Regions from separate parts of the Psychrobacillus sp. FSL H8-0484 genome, predicted to be linked through region 3. Evidence: riboswitches for the same ligand, from Rfam matches in the RefSeq annotation. Region 3 holds a riboswitch; each other region holds the start of a gene.
What was found. A riboswitch is a leader RNA that binds a small molecule or an ion and turns the genes downstream of it on or off. The one in region 3 is predicted to bind S-adenosylmethionine.

Region 1: another riboswitch for S-adenosylmethionine. It lies ahead of MHH81_RS00920 (O-acetylhomoserine aminocarboxypropyltransferase/cysteine synthase family protein); the one in region 3 lies ahead of MHH81_RS02665 (methionine biosynthesis PLP-dependent protein).
Region 2: another riboswitch for S-adenosylmethionine. It lies ahead of MHH81_RS20140 (2,3-diketo-5-methylthiopentyl-1-phosphate enolase); the one in region 3 lies ahead of MHH81_RS02665 (methionine biosynthesis PLP-dependent protein).

The regions. Positions count from the first base shown of each region.
Region 1 is NZ_JBBOSZ010000001.1:171,741-177,149, forward strand. Features, by position in the region: gene MHH81_RS00895 (M3 family oligoendopeptidase) at 1-1,153, opposite strand, end outside; gene MHH81_RS00900 (DUF2087 domain-containing protein) at 1,314-2,069, shown strand; gene MHH81_RS00905 (GIY-YIG nuclease family protein) at 2,090-2,443, shown strand; gene MHH81_RS00910 (YdcF family protein) at 2,691-3,254, opposite strand; gene MHH81_RS00915 (glycerol-3-phosphate acyltransferase) at 3,297-3,938, opposite strand; SAM riboswitch class I at 4,079-4,194, shown strand; gene MHH81_RS00920 (O-acetylhomoserine aminocarboxypropyltransferase/cysteine synthase family protein) at 4,309-5,409, shown strand, end outside.
Region 2 is NZ_JBBOSZ010000001.1:4,071,977-4,077,385, reverse strand. Features, by position in the region: partial or broken gene MHH81_RS20160 (IS3 family transposase) at 1-1,045, opposite strand, end outside; gene MHH81_RS20155 (1,2-dihydroxy-3-keto-5-methylthiopentene dioxygenase) at 1,169-1,702, opposite strand; gene MHH81_RS20150 (methylthioribulose 1-phosphate dehydratase) at 1,718-2,335, opposite strand; gene MHH81_RS20145 (2-hydroxy-3-keto-5-methylthiopentenyl-1-phosphate phosphatase) at 2,332-2,997, opposite strand; gene MHH81_RS20140 (2,3-diketo-5-methylthiopentyl-1-phosphate enolase) at 3,003-4,217, opposite strand; SAM riboswitch class I at 4,369-4,474, opposite strand; SAM riboswitch class I at 4,648-4,803, shown strand; gene mtnK (S-methyl-5-thioribose kinase) at 4,878-5,409, shown strand, end outside.
Region 3 is NZ_JBBOSZ010000001.1:555,219-560,627, reverse strand. Features, by position in the region: gene MHH81_RS02670 (hypothetical protein) at 95-592, opposite strand; SAM riboswitch class I at 898-1,004, shown strand; gene MHH81_RS02665 (methionine biosynthesis PLP-dependent protein) at 1,485-2,603, shown strand; gene metC (cystathionine beta-lyase) at 2,603-3,790, shown strand; gene MHH81_RS02655 (sensor domain-containing diguanylate cyclase) at 3,988-5,262, opposite strand; gene MHH81_RS02650 (flavin reductase family protein) at 5,310-5,409, opposite strand, start outside.

The DNA.
Region 1 (5,409 bases), 380 kb from region 3:
CACAAGCCTCGTATGTTGGCCAAAGGTATTCTGGAATTCCAATATCACGGCTGGAGTATACTTGGAATGCGTGCCCTGCTTCGTGAGTCAACACATCGATATCACCAGAAGTTCCATTAAAATTAGAGAAAATGTATGGAGACTCATAGTTATCGATAAATGTACAATAACCACCTGACTCTTTTCCTTTTTTAGCAACTAGTTCCAATAAATCACGATCAATCATAAACTGGAAAAACTCAGCGGTTTCAGGAGATAACTCTTCGTACATTTTCTTTCCATTCTCTACAATCCACTCAGGTGACCCTTGTGGTGTAGCATTTCCAGACAAGAAATTAAGGGATTCATCATAATACTTCATATTATCAATCCCAATTCTCTTCGATTGGCGCTCATATAACTTAGTTGCAACAGGTACGATAAAGTCACGAACTTGATCACGGAATTTTTTCACCATCTCCGCATTATAATCGATTCGATTCATACGGATATAGCCTAGCTCCACAAAGTTTTTATATCCAAGCTTCGTAGCAATTTCATGACGTACCTTTACAAGCTGATCATAAATATCATCGAACTTCGCTTCATGCTCTTGGAAGAAACCGAATCTTGTTTCCATAGCTTTTATACGCACATCACGATCCGTCGATTCTCCGTATGGGCCAAGCTGTGCAAGTGTCAATGTTTCCCCGTTAAATTCCACTTGTGCAGAAGCAACAAGCTTCGAATAGTCAGAAGACAATTTATTTTCCTTTTGCAAAAGTGAAATCACTTCAGAAGAAAAGGCTTTGATTTGAAAATCAGCAAGATCAAATAATTGGTTGCCCCATTTGTCTTCTAATTCTTTTCTAAAAGGTGAATCAACAAGTGCTTTGTAATATTCCGTAACCAACTCTTCTATCTCTGGAAGTATTCCATCAAAATGATCACGTTCTTTTTGATAAAATTCATCATTCGTATCAATAGATGCACGAATGTAAACTAAATTAGATTGCGTCGAAAAATCATTGCGAAGTCCATTCAGTTCTTTAATTGTTGCACTTTGTTCTTCAACTGAAGAAGCTTGTTTAAACTTTGCCAATGCCTCACTAAACTTTACTTTGTCTTCTTCTAAATTTGGTCGTTTGTACTCATAATCTTGAAATGTAACCAAAGGTATTCTCCTCTCGATCGCTTCTTAGAATAAAAGCGTTTACAACTTAATTGTTTAATATTTTCAGATAAATTGCAACTATTAAACTTAATTTGATTTTTTATAGACTATATTATAAAATGTTTATAAATTAACAAACAAAGATTGGATGTGTTTATTGGTGGAGATTTCAGAATTGTTTTGGAATGCTGGTGATAATCAATTAAGGCAAGGTTACATGGAAGAAAAAGAAGTATTTGTTTGCCTATTATGTGGAGAACAGGTAGAGAAAGGGCTTATTTATCCTGAGAATAATGTGCTCTATGAAGCAGAACGTTATATGAAACGGCATATCGAAACGGAGCATGGATCTGTATTCCATTATCTAATCGGGTTAAATAAAAAATTAACTGGATTAACCGACCATCAAAATAGCCTCCTACGATTATTTTATGAAGGCAAAAACGATGCGGAAATACAATTAGAATTAAATATTGGAAGTGCATCAACCATTCGCAACCATCGCTTTGTATTGAAGGAAAAAGAGCGCCAAGCAAAAATATTCTTAACGATGATGGAATTGTTGAAGGAAAAAGATGACCATGCACCAACCTTTCTTCCACTTCATAAAAATGCAACGATGGTGGACGACCGTTACAATATAACAACCGAAGAGCAGCAAGAGGTTGAAAAGAAATTTTTCCCAGCAGGAATAGACGGGCCGCTAGTAAAATTTCCAAAGAAAGAAAAACAAAAGCTGGCTACACTTCGTGTCATCATCAAACGATTTGAACTAGAACGCATCTACAGCGAAAAAGAAATAAACGAAGTACTTAAAAATGTATATGCTGACTTCGTCACTTTAAGACGTTATCTAATCGAATACGGCTTTTTAGATAGGAAAGACGACGGCAGTGCGTACTGGGTGAAAAACTAAAGTAGAGGATTGGATAAAAAATGGAGCGAAAAAAGGAACTAAAACAAGAGTATAAAGAAATTAAAATAGAATGTGGCATCTATGTCATCACGAACAAACAAAACGGAAAAAAGTTTGTCGCTTCTACACGAAACTTCAAAACATTAAATGGCACCAAATTCACGTTAGAAACAGGAACGCATACTAATCGATTACTCCAAGAAGATTGGAAACAATTCGGTAAAGAAGCATTTGAAATCGAGCAAATAGAAGTATATAAAGCATCTAAAAATCATTCCACGTCTGAAAAGAAAGAACTAGAAAAGCTATTGGACAAATGGATGGAACAATTACAGCCATATGGGGATAAGGGATACCATACGAAGAAAATTTGAAATAGAAAGGCTTCCGAGGAATTGGAAGCCTTTTTTAAATGAATTAATAAAGTACTATTTACAGGTTGAAATATCATCCTTTGCTAGATAAATTGCGTCCGAACAAGAGCAATCTAGGTTGATCCGAGAGCAATTACACTCTTACGAGAGCTCACCATGTCTATGCGAGAGCCCGCGTGTACAAACGAGAGCGGTCTCGACGGAAATGAACACGACAAAAAATGACCCTAAACGTACACATTCGGAGTCATTTCCCTACAATATAGGTTTTCAGTAATGCAGCGCGTTCACGTAAACGCGACTTCATTTCGCTAATTTTTGGTGTCTTAGCTGCTACAACATCTGCGTCCCAATCGATCTCTTCTGCAAGAATTTTCGCACGTTGTAAATGGTAGTCACTTGTAATAATCGTTACGGATTCTACGTTTTTCGGAAGGAGCTTTTGAGAAAATAGCAAATTCTCATAAGTAGAAGTAGATTGATCCTCTACGATAAGTCTATCTTCCGCTATTCCGTGCTCCAATAGAAAAGCTTTCATGACCGCAGCTTCTTCGATGTCTTCGTCCGGTCCTTGTCCACCAGACAATACAAGCTTCACATGCGGATTTTCTGTAGCATAAGTTAGTGCAGATTCCAATCTATAACGTAACGCGAGGGAAGGGATATTGCCTACCTTCACTTTGGCACCAAAAACGATGGCGTATTCATTCGAGCCATCTGCTTTAGGTTCCAGTCCATCATTGATCCATTTACTAGTAAGCATCCACATACCGATTCCGCTAGAAGCAATCACTAATAAAGGTATAAGCACAATCCACCTCTTCTTTTTGTTTATGCAAATCACCCATTTCATTTACATGGAAGTCTTCTTTTTCCTTAGAAATGCAGATATCCTTGGCTCTTCTTTCCTAGCTAAGCGTTGGAAGTTTTCGATATGCAAAATAGACGCCATGAATAATAAAAGTGCAGCAATTGCAATTGGTGCAACTCCATCTGCAGTCCAAATAGAAGCACCCACAAATACAAAGTAAAATACAAATACACCAATTAATAAATAATCTGTTAAAAAAGTAGCACCAATTAATAATAAAAGACCGATTAGCCCAATAGGCCAATGAATAGCCAGAAGCACACCAATAATGGATGCAGTCCCTTTTCCACCTTTAAAACGAGTGTAAATAGGGAAGTTATGTCCTAAAATGACTGCGGCACCAGCTAGATAAAGCAATAAATCCAACTCGATAATTGAAAAAGTAGCAAATTGCTCTGTAAAAAAGCGGACACCGATAATAACGAACACACCTTTTAAAATATCGATTGCTGCAACTAACATCCCGTACTTCATTCCAAGAACAATTGCTGCATTGGAGGCACCAGAGTTTTTTAAGCCTTCTTTTTTAATATTCACTCCACTAAAAAATTGGGCTACCTTTGAACCATGCATAGCTCCAATTAAATAGCTAATTACTATGATGCTAATACTCCAAATTACCATCGTATGTCACTCCCCAAAAAGTATTCCACTATATTAAACGTATCAAGTACAAAGAAGTTTCAGAATTTTTGTGAAAAACACTTGACGAACAGATAAATAGAATCATATACTGTGTAACAAGATGGAAAAATAATCTAATACTCTTATCAAGAGTGGCGGAGGGACTAGGCCCTACGATGCCCGGCAACCAACAAGTTCTAAACTTGGAAAGGTGCTACATCCTACAAATTCAGGTTACGAATTTGGAAGATAAGAGGAGGAACATGCGAAATCGCACCCCTCTTCTAAATTGAAGAGGGGTTTTTGTTTGTTCTCAATCCTCTCCCGTCTCCGAAGTATCCATCTAAACTACTTTCTAGGAGGAATTCAAATGACAAATCTTCAACCAGAAACACTTCTTTTACACGGTGGTCAACAACCAGATCCAGTAACAGGTTCACGAGCAGTTCCAATTCACAAAACGACTTCTTTTGTATTTCGTGACACAGAGCATGCACAAAATTTATTTGCTTTAAAAGAATTTGGTAATATTTACTCTCGTATTACAAATCCTACTGTAGATGTTTTTGAACAGCGAATTGCTCTACTAGAAGGTGGAACAGCAGCAGTTGCCCTTTCTTCTGGAATGGCAGCAATTGCATTTTCTATTTTGAATATTGCGGGAGCAGGAGACGAAATCATTGCAGCGGAAAACTTGTACGGTGGTACCTTTAATTTATTTGCACATACATTGCCACGCTATGGAATTACAGTTAAATTTGTAGATTCCACAGACCCAGAAAATTTCCGAGCAGCAGTTACAGAAAAAACAAAAGGATTTTTCGCTGAGATTATTGGTAACCCAAGTTTGAACGTGTTAGATGTTCAAAAAGTGGCAGCGATTGCAAATGAAGTAGGAGTTCCTCTTTTAGTAGATAATACATTCGCAACACCATATGGCTCGAATCCGATTAAACACGGTGCTCATGTAGTCATCCACTCTGCGACGAAATGGATTGGTGGTCACGGTACAACAATCGGAGGAGTAGTAGTAGACGGAGGAAACTTTAATTGGGATTCAGAGAAGTTCCCTGGATTCACAGAACCAGACGTAACCTATCACGGCTTGCGATATGGCATTGATGTGCCTACCGTAGCATTTGCGATTAAACTACGCGTTCAATTGCTTCGTGATTTTGGTCCATCCTTAAGCCCAGATGCAGCATTTTCTTTCCTTCAAGGGTTAGAAACACTTCATTTACGCGTTCCTAAGCACAATGAAAACGCTCAAAAAATTGCAGATTATTTATCCAATCACGAGGGTGTTGAATGGGTTAACTACTTAGGATTAGAAGAGCATCCATCTTATGAACTGGCACAAAAGTATTTATACAATGGCTTTGGTTCGATTCTTACATTTGGGGTAAAGGGTGGAAAAGAAGCTGGCCGACATATTATCGATAACATTGAAATTTGGTCGCATGTAGCAAAC
Region 2 (5,409 bases), 3.5 Mb from region 3:
TGATTGAAGGCGCTCCAATGCTTGTTCTAGCATATCATGGACTAGTTTGTACACTGGACGACTCATTACTGTGTATGCAATGATTTCGCCATTGCATAAATCAAGGACGGGTGATAAATAGCGTTTCTCACCAAATAGATGGAACTCTGTCACGTCTGTTACCCATTTCTCGTTCATTTTTTTCGCTGTAAAATCGCGTTGTAATATGTTTGGGGCAATTTTTCCGACGTTTCCTTTATACGAACGGTATTTCTTCATGCGGACTTCACATTTTATGCCAATGGCATTCATCAAATAATTAATCGTTTTAGGATCATAATGAAAGCCGTATTTTTTCAGTTCTTTGGCAATCCTACGATAACCATAACGTCCCTTATGTTCAAGATAAATGGACTGAATTGCGACTTTCACTTCAGCGTATTTATCAGTACGATTCAAACGCTTTTCCCAGTAATAATACGTACTACGTGGAATATCAGCGACTTTGATTAATTCCACTACTTCATAGATTTCCTTTAGTTCATAAATTACTTGCGCTTTGATTTGATTGGTAATTTTTCTTGCATTTGAACTAAAGTATTCAACTTTTTTAAGTACGCATTCTCCATTTCTAATTGTTTAATACGTGCCTCTAATGCCTCAACAGATCCTTCAATTGGTGTTGGTTTCGTTGTTCTTTTTGTTTCTTTTTTCATGGATGGACGCCCCTTTTTCTTAGAAACAAGGGCATCATAACCACCAACCTCAAACTTCATTTTCCAATTCCGAATCATGCCAGGAGATGAAATATTAAATAATGCAGCTGTATTAATCGAAGATGTACCTGTCTCGTTCATATAATTAAGTACATTCATTTTATAGTCAGCTGAATATTTTGTATAGGACTTTAAGAAAGTCTCTACACCATTTTTTTGATAACGGCGAACCCATTCATTTACAACCCGGTCTGTCACTCCGATATCTTTTGCGATTTCAATCATAGATTCATTCCATTTAAGTATCGTTGAACTGCTTGAATACGTTGTTCAGCCCTTACTTTTGCCATAAAAAACCCCCGTAAAAGTTAGATTGGTGTCTAACTTTTACGGGGCAGTTCAAAGACTAGTTTTTCTACACCTGCTTCAATTTATGGGCTTATTGGACAGCCCCGTTTTTGTTTTTTATAGATTTAGCTTTGAGCAACTTCATCTTGATAAACTGGTACCCAACCTTCAGTAGTTACAAAGATTCGAACTGCAACAACTTTACGATCTTCCGCAAGCGTGAAGTAATGCGTAATGTTTTCTGGTACTGATATTAAGTCTCCTGGAGATAAATGCACTTCAAAGAAATTTTCGTCTTTTCCTTGGATAATAAAGACTCCATGGCCACTAACGATATATCGAACTTCATCATCTGTATGAAGATGTTTGCGCTCGAAGTTTTTCAATAATTCATCTAAGTTAGGGTTAGAATCAGATAAAGAAATTAAATCTGCTGCTTCATAGCCACGACGCTCTGAAATGTCATCAATTTCTGTTTTGAAAGCATTTAGAATTTCTTCTTTTTCTGCATCGCTAAGGTCGAATTTTTCGCGAAGATGTCCTGGTAATTTTTCGATATCCCAATGCTCATAAATAACTTCTTGTTTCTCTAAAAATGCTGCAACCTCGTTTTGTGCTTCAATTGTTTCGTTCGTTCCTTGAATTTTAATGATAGCCATTTAAATTTTCCTCTCTTATTTTGATTTTAGTTGATGTAATGCCAATTGATACTGAAATAAAAACTCACAAGCTTCTAGTAGCTTTTTGGCTTCGAATCCATCACTACCCCAAACAGTAATACCGTGGTTACGAATTAATACGGCACCTTTCTCAGCGAGTATATGAGACTTAAATTCTTCGGCAAGACTAGGAATGTGCGCATGGTTTGGAATGATAGGAATGGAGAGTACATCATCTTCCTCCCACAGTCCAAAAGCTTTAATGAGTTCTTGACCTTGAAAGTCGATTTTCCCGTTATCACCGTATAATTCAGAGATGACGTTATTTGCAACTGTATGGACATGGAGGCTACATCTAGCGGATGTCTTAGAATAGATGGCACAGTGCAATAATGTTTCTGCTGATGGCTTTAAATCCGTTTTTTCAACGGGATTTCCACTTGCGTTTACGAGTAAAAAGTCTTCTGGCGTTCTCTTCTTCTTATCTTTACCGCTAGCTGTAACTAGAAATTCTATTGGATTATCGTGCACTTTTATAGCCAAATTTCCACTAGTCCCCATAAACCAGTCCCGATCAGCTATTTCATCTTTTATGTCTGCTAACTCTTCCCATTTACTTTGGAGTGCGGTCATATTTCTACACCTAACTTTGCGTCAATAATATTCATGACATCTCGGAAATTTTCGAAAGGTTCATAAGGGATGTTCAATTCCTCACACTTTGTAATGAGAAAATCTCTTGCTATAACGAGATCTGCCATTTTGGCAGCTTCTAAATCTGTTATCGAGTCTCCAATTACAACACTTAGCGCATTATTATCTTGGAGTTGGCGAATGATGGAGGGCTTACAGCACCCGCAGCCTTGGCTGGTACATTGTTCATCACATCCATGTGGGAACTCGATTTGTATTGTCTCTCCTGAAAAATTGGATGCATTACAATAAACATCCGAAAATGGACCGAACTCTTTAAGCATCGGTTCTACAAAGAAATCAATACCACCACTAACGATATAGAGTGGTAGGTTGTGTTTTCTCGTATATGAAACAAATTCAGCAAATCCTTCTCGAATTTGTGCTTGCTCTAACAAATAGGAAACGATTTGATCCTTTAAAGAAGCGGGTAACAGAGCAAACATTTCTGCTACACCTTCACGGATAGATTGCTTTTGTCCTAAAATATTCTCTTTGATCGGCAAGTATTCGGGAGGAGCGAATTTTTTCATGATAGAGATAATATTGTCTTGAATTGTAATAGTGCCATCAAAATCACAAAAGATGACTAGCTTGCTCATAATGCTTACCCCCACAGTTCAATTGCTTTTTTTAATTCACTATATTGTTTTGCAGCTTCTGAAAGAGGAATTCCGTCAAGTACAGCCGATACAGCTTGCCTAAAAGCGAGTCCTCCTCCAGTAGCACCTGCAGGATGACCATGGACGCCTCCACCAGCATTAATAATGCTATCGATTCCATAGTCCTCGATTAATAGCGGAACTAAGCCGGGGTGAATACCTGCAGAAGGTACTGGAAAGCTTCGTTTTACTGTACTTACTTTGGTCAATTCTTCACCAAGCGAGAGTGCAGCTGTTTTTTCTAGTGCAACGCTACCATAAGGTGAAGGGAATAATGAAAAATCTGCTCCTGCATAACGTGTTAATTTTCCAAGTAGTAGTGGAGTCGCAACCCCGTAAAATGGGGAAGATGTGAATGCACCGCTATAAGCGGGATGCGCCATAAACGGTAATTGGATATTCGGGTCTTCCACTAGTTCTTGAAGTACATCAAGGCCATATGCATGGACGTTAAATAAAAGAGCATCTGCTCCAAGTTCTTTTGCTTTTTGTGCTTTTGCTTTTAATCCGGATGTTCGTCCAGATAAGTTAACGGCATAGAGCGTTCGGTGTCCGGTTTCTTCATACACTTGATGCAATACTTCTTGAGCAGTTGTGACACGTTTCTCAAAAGGAGTAAGCGGATTGTCAAAAAGAATTTCATCATCTTTTACGAGATCAACTCCTCCGAGCGCTTGGTGTCGAAGTTGATCTGCTAAGTAATTAATATCTCGACCAATTACTCCCTTGAATATACTCATGATGAGGGGGCGGCCATACACCCCTAGTAGCTCACGGATACTATCAATACCGAATCTTGGTCCTGGAAAGTTAGTCAAAAGCTCTGGAGAAAATTCTAAATCTAAAAGCTTCACTTCACCATCGAGCGATAGTTTGCCAAAAACAGTTGTTAAAATGGCTGGTAAATCTGCCGAGAAATTAGCACTAGGATATTCTATTTTTATTTCCGCTTTGATTTGGTCTGGTTTGAGCGGATGGTGAATATGCTCAAATTCTGTAATCGAAACAACATTTCCTTTATGCTGTTTTAATTGTTCCTGTTCAAGTAATGGTAAGTCCGTCCAGGATCCAACTGTTAAACCAAGTGCGATACCCTCTGCTTTTTTTTCAAAAGATCCGGGCTTACCGTACACCTGATAAAGAGAGGTTACACTACTCATTATTCATCACAATCCTTTAAGATAAAATCAACTTCACTTTGGCTCAAGGGCTTCTGCAAAGCTCGTCGCAGTTGCGGGCTAAGCCGGAGCCTTTCGCTTTTCTAGAAATAAAAAACCTCTTCAAATAAGAAGAGGTTAAAGGTTTAACGACTTCTTATTTCCCAGTCAATGGACTGCAAGAATTAGCACCGTGTCTAGTAACTAGACCGGTTGCCGGGTATCATAGGGCTTGTCCCTCCACCTGCTCTAAATAAGAAAAATTTATTCAATTGAGATTAGTTTTGTCAAATTAATTATGATTATTTCATGCAACAGAAACATTGTCAATAGAATTTTTAGAATGTTTTTTTTATTGAATTAAATTATTGACAACTCTTTTTCTAATATGCTAGGATTCATTTCAAATAGCATAAATTTGTAAGTAATAGCACTCTTATCAAGAGCAGGCAGAGGGTAATGGCCCGATGAAGCCCAGCAACCGACCATAATACCGTTGTGAAACGGGGCGCTTTTCGCGCTGAGATGAATATTCTCGTAAGGCACGGTGCTAATTCCATCAGAAAGGTAACTTTCTGAAAGATAAGAGGCGAGAAGTCTCTTATTCTACGCCTCTTTCTTTTGAAAGAGGCTTTTTATTTTGTAAATGAAAGGTAGAGAAGAATGATGATAACTACAAAAAATCAATATGAATCATTAACAGAAGATCGTGCAATTTTATATGCGAAAGAACTGAATTTCTTTCCAAAGGACTCGGAGTTAGATTGTCGCGAAATTGGGGATGGTAACCTAAATTATGTGTTTCACATAAAGGAATGTAATGGAGAGAAAAGTCTCATTATCAAACAGGCATTGCCATATGCAAAAGTGATTGGAGAAAGCTGGCCACTAACGTTAAAACGTGCCGTAATTGAAGCAAATGCATTAAAAAAACACGGTGAATTTGCGACTGGATTGGTTCCGACTGTATACGCGAGCGACGAGGAACTTGCAATTACGGTTATGGAGGATTTATCCCATTTAAAAATTGCACGGGAAGGATTAATTCATTATGAATCTTATCCGAAGCTATCAAAGGATATTGGGGAGTATCTTGCTCAAACGCTTTTCCATACATCTGATTTTGCATTACACCCGTTTGAAAAAAAACGACTAGTGTCCGAGTTTTCAAATCCAGAGCTATGTAAAATTACAG
Region 3 (5,409 bases):
ATAATAGGCCAAGAAATTCGAAATTATTATGTTTAGAATTCGCCGATTCTGACTAGCAGAAACGACGAATAAATAAAAATCTAATTTTTCTCTCTTATTTTTTATTTCCCTCTGCTTTTTTTGCTTTTTCATCATCTTTATTTGCATTTTCATCATCTTTGGATTTCTCAATTTTTACCCCGTAGCTGATGTTACGCATATGAAACATGGAAATCCTAATAACTTCTTCGTTTAACACAATTGTTATAAAATCGTCATGTACTTCATCCATAATTCCCTCTAGTGTTTCTGGACCACCACGATTAATTTTTACCCATTTGTATTGTAAAGCTTTTAATACACTCTTATAGTCTTTAGCTTGAATGAACACAAAATCCTCAGGAACTTGAAGATCAAGTTGTACCTCATTTTTCGCATTAACAGTTAGACTCTTAATGTGATGTGTATAATAATAAATAACCCCGTCCTCTGCAGTAAGCACTGTAATATGATCTTCTTCTGCTGCAAGTAGCTTACCGACACGGGATTCTGGACCACCTCTATCTACTTTAATCGTGGAATTAACTAGAGAATGCAACATTTCTTTATCCATTTACTTTTAACCCCCTTTTTTGTATTATCCATGTATCTATATGTCTTGGAGTAATTCAAGTAACGGACATATGCCTACTTTAAGATAATTGGGCAAGCATTATTTTTCCTACTAATAGGTATACTAATTCCAGATGAAATCTTAATTACTACCAAGGTAATAAGAAGAAAGCAGGGAAAAAATAAAATTGGAAAGCAATGGTTTCTCTTATTAATCTGAGATGAAGTCTTAAATTTCCAGCTTGTATTTGCATTTTTACCATGGTAAACTGATTTAAATTAACATTTAGAAAATTTAATATTTATTTCTTATCAAGAGAGACGGAGGGATTGGCCCAAAGATGTCTCAGCAACCAGCCAAATATAGGTGTGGTGCTAATTCCAATAGACGGTAACCGTCTTGAAGATAAGAGGACTAACTTCAGTATATTATTGAGGATTCTCTTCTTATTAGAGAATCCTCTTTTTAATTGGTCCGAAAGTATAACTTTTCTACATAGTAACTATCCAGACCCCAGCACCTAATACTGAGAGCACTGAAAAAGTGGTGTTCTAATAAAATTCCTAATAAATATCCGCTAATTGGATTTAGAACGGCTCTGTTCGCTTTCCGTGGGCGAGCGCCGAGCCTCCTACGCTACGCTTTGTGCGGGGTCTCAGCTGTCTCGCTTTCCCACCGGAGTCTCACGCCGCCGTGCTAAATCCTATAGTACACAGTATTGTTACATCAAATATTTATCATGAAAAATTCTGTAATAGAGTTTTTCAGTGCCCTCCTAATACTCGTGTGGTTACTCGTTTCTAAAGAATGTAGCTACATTGGCTGGAGAGCCGCCTCGTAGCAGTAATAGGCACTTACGATTTCTTATTTTAATAGTAGAGGATGATTAGCATTGACTAAAAAGAGTATAGAAACACAGTTAGTTCAATTAGGTAACCACAGTGATGCAAAGACTGGTGCAGTTAATCCACCGATTTATTTATCCACCGCATATAAACATAACGGACTTGGTCAGTCTACAGGTTATGACTATACACGTACTAAAAACCCTACTCGAGCAATTTTAGAAGAAGGAATTGCAAAACTGGAAGGTGGAGATGCTGGTTTCGCCTGTAGTTCCGGTATGGCAGCCATTCAATTAGTATTATCTCTCTTCCGTTCTGGAGATGAATTAATCGCTCCAGAAGACCTTTATGGCGGGACGTATCGCTTGTTTAATCAGTACGCAAATTCCTACAATATCCATACTACATATGCAAAGTTCGAATCCGTAGAAGAAGTGGAATCGCTACTTACTAAAAATACAAAAGCAATTTTTATTGAATCACCTACAAATCCCTTAATGCAGGAAATTGATATTCATCAATATGCAAAATTAGCTAAACAGCATCATTTATTACTCATTGTAGATAACACATTTTTAACTCCCTACTTACAACGCCCTATTGAACTAGGTGCACACATCGTCATTCATAGTGGTACGAAATATATTGGTGGGCATAACGACGTGCTTGCTGGCCTTGTTGTGACAAGTGGTGCAGAATTAAGTGAAAAGTTATTTGCAAATCATAATGCAGCTGGCGCAGTACTATCTCCATTTGATTCATGGTTATTAATTAGAGGGTTAAAGACACTTCACTTACGAATGAAACAACATGACGCAAATGCAAAAAAAATTGTAAAATTCCTACAAAACGAATCAGCAGTTAAAGATGTTCTTTATCCTGGAAAAGGCGGTATGCTTTCCTTCCGCTTACAAAAAAGTGAGTGGGTTGGGCCTTTCCTAGAAGGACTTCAATTAATCGTCTTCGCCGAAAGTCTTGGTGGAGTTGAAAGCTTCATCACATATCCAGCTACCCAAACGCACGCGGAGATTCCAGAAGAAGAACGTAATGCACGTGGTGTGGATAATAGTCTTTTACGCTTCTCGGTTGGCGTGGAGGAAGCAGAAGATTTAATGACAGATTTGAAACAAGTTTTCACAGCTCTAGAAAGTGAAGTGAAAATATAATGAAGGGCACTAATACACATTTAGAAACTAGCCTAATAACCGCTTCGACACGAGGAGATTTTGAACAAAAAACAGGTGCAGTGAATGTACCGATTTACTTATCGTCTACTTTTCATCAAGAAAATTTCGACAGTTTTGGTCCTTACGACTATAGCCGATCGGGGAATCCTACTAGAGATGCATTAGAAAAAACAATTGCGGAGCTGGAAGGTGGTACAAGAGGATTTGCCTTTGCTTCTGGTCTTGCAGCTATCTCCTCTGCTTTTATGTTGTTATCAGCTGGAGATCATATCGTCATCACGGAAGATGTATATGGTGGTACTTTCCGATTTGTCACGGAAGTATTACCTCGTTTCGGTATTGAGCATACATTTGTGGATTTATCCAATTTAGAAGATGTTAAACACGCAATTAGATCCAATACAAAATTAATATATGTAGAAACTCCATCTAACCCACGCTTAGGGATTACGGATATTTCTAGTATGGTTGATTTAGCAAAAGCACATGATTGTCTTACATTTCTAGACAACACATTTATGACACCGCTCTACCAACGTCCGTTAGATTTTGGCGTAGATATAGTATTACATAGTGCTACAAAATTTCTATCCGGTCATAGTGATATTATTGCCGGACTTGCTGTCACCAATGATGAAGCGTTAGGCAAAAGATTAGCATTTATCCAAAACTCTTTCGGTGCTATTTTGGGAGCACAGGATTCGTATTCTTTAATTCAAGGCATTAAAACAACTAGTGTTCGTTTCGAGAAATCAACGGAATCTGCTAAGAAAATGGTAGACTATTTAGTTAACCATCCATTAGTAGAAGAAGTTTTTTATCCTGGACTACCTACTCATCCAGGAAATGAAATCCATGCAAAACAATCTACAAGTTCTGGAGCAGTGCTTTCCTTCCGTCTACCAGATAAAGCTACAACTAAAGCATTTGTTGACCATGTACAAATCCCAGTATTTGCTGTAAGCCTTGGGGGCGTGGAATCTATTCTTTCTTACCCTGCAACAATGTCCCATGCTGCAATGCCACAGGAAGAACGGGAAAAACGAGGAATTACAGATGGGCTTCTTCGATTCTCTGTAGGTTTAGAACATGTAGATGATTTAATCGCAGATTTCGAGCAAGCACTTCAAGTAGCTACAGAACAAAAACAGAAAGTAAGAAGTTAACATGACAAATCAATTAACTCTAACAGCTCCATTTAAGGCAGATCATGTAGAAAGTTTTCTACGCCCCGAACGTTAGCACTCCCTCGTATTCTAATGTATGTTCCTTGCTTTTTTAAGAAAGAGACACCTGTGGAACTTTAATAGAAATAAAAACCCTAGTAGACCAAATAAATACATATTCGGCCTACTAGGGTTTTTCAAGTACTATGAAATTCGACATGATTACGCTGTTCTTTCGCTTTATAGAGCGCAATATCTGCTTTTTGCATTAATACTTTTGGACTTTCTCCGTCAACTGGATACATTGCAATCCCGATACTAGATGTGGAAAGAAGCTCTTGGTCTTTGATTAAATACGGCTGGCTAAAATGATCGTGCATTCTCTTAACTAAAGCCTCCACTTTGCCCTTATCAATATCTCTTAATAATATAAGAAACTCATCCCCGCCGATTCTTCCTACTACATCCCGATGACGAATGTTTTCTTTCATCCTTTTAGCAAACTGGATAAGTAGGGTATCTCCAATACCGTGACCAAGCGAATCATTTATCTCCTTGAATTTGTCCAAATCAATAAATAGTAATGCAAACATTTCTCCAGATATCTTTGCTTCCTCAATCGCTTTACCCAAGTCTACTAGAAATGTACTTCTATTCACCACTTCTGTCATTGGGTCATGAGTTGCCATATAAGTTAACTGATCTTCATAGTATTTTCTTACGGTAACATCCCGAAGTATAGCTTGAATAACCACTTCATGCTCATACTTAACTGGAATTGCAATGATTTCAACCCAAATTTTCTGTCCATCCAACCGGGCGAGTTGTTCTACTGTTGGTTCCATTTTTAACATTTCTTCCTGCTGGAAAATTTGAATTAAAGTACTTATAGTATCTACATGATGCGGTTCAATGAAATCCAACAGTGACTTTCCAATAATTTGATCAGGTTCATTGGCACCAAACATTTTAACTGCTTCTGGATTAGCAAAGGACATCTTACCACCACTTTGAACTATAATAGCATCTGGAGAATTATCCACTAATGTTTGATAACAGCTCTCCGCCATTCGAAGCATATGTTTTGCCATCTTTTCGTCTGTAATATCCTTATACATGGCTACTGCCAGCACATCACCTTTATTTATCGCACGATAGGATGCTAATATATCCTTTATTGTTCCATTTTTATGCTTCCGCTTTGTTTCAAAATAAGGAATACTCGTTCCACTTCTTAAAATATTGAGATGAACCTCATGCTCTTCCTGAGTGAAATCATCCATGAAAAAAGGAATTCTCGATAGATCTTCTACTTCTTCTATTGTCCAACCTAAAATATCCGTGAAAGCTGGATTTGCTTGAATAATGGAACCATCTGTTTGTAATATAAAAATAGCATCATTTGTATTTTCCCAAATTAATAAGTATTCTTCCAAAGTAGGTTGGGATTTCATTTTAGCAAATTTATTCACTGGATAGTTTACTCCCCTTCCTTTACGACTACATAAAGGTACTTACACTATTCTGGTCTTTCAATAGAAAATATTTCACCTAATTTTGCATAATTAGAGCCTGCTAGGCGGCTTACTGCCTTTAAGGAATCGTGATTAATTCTTCCT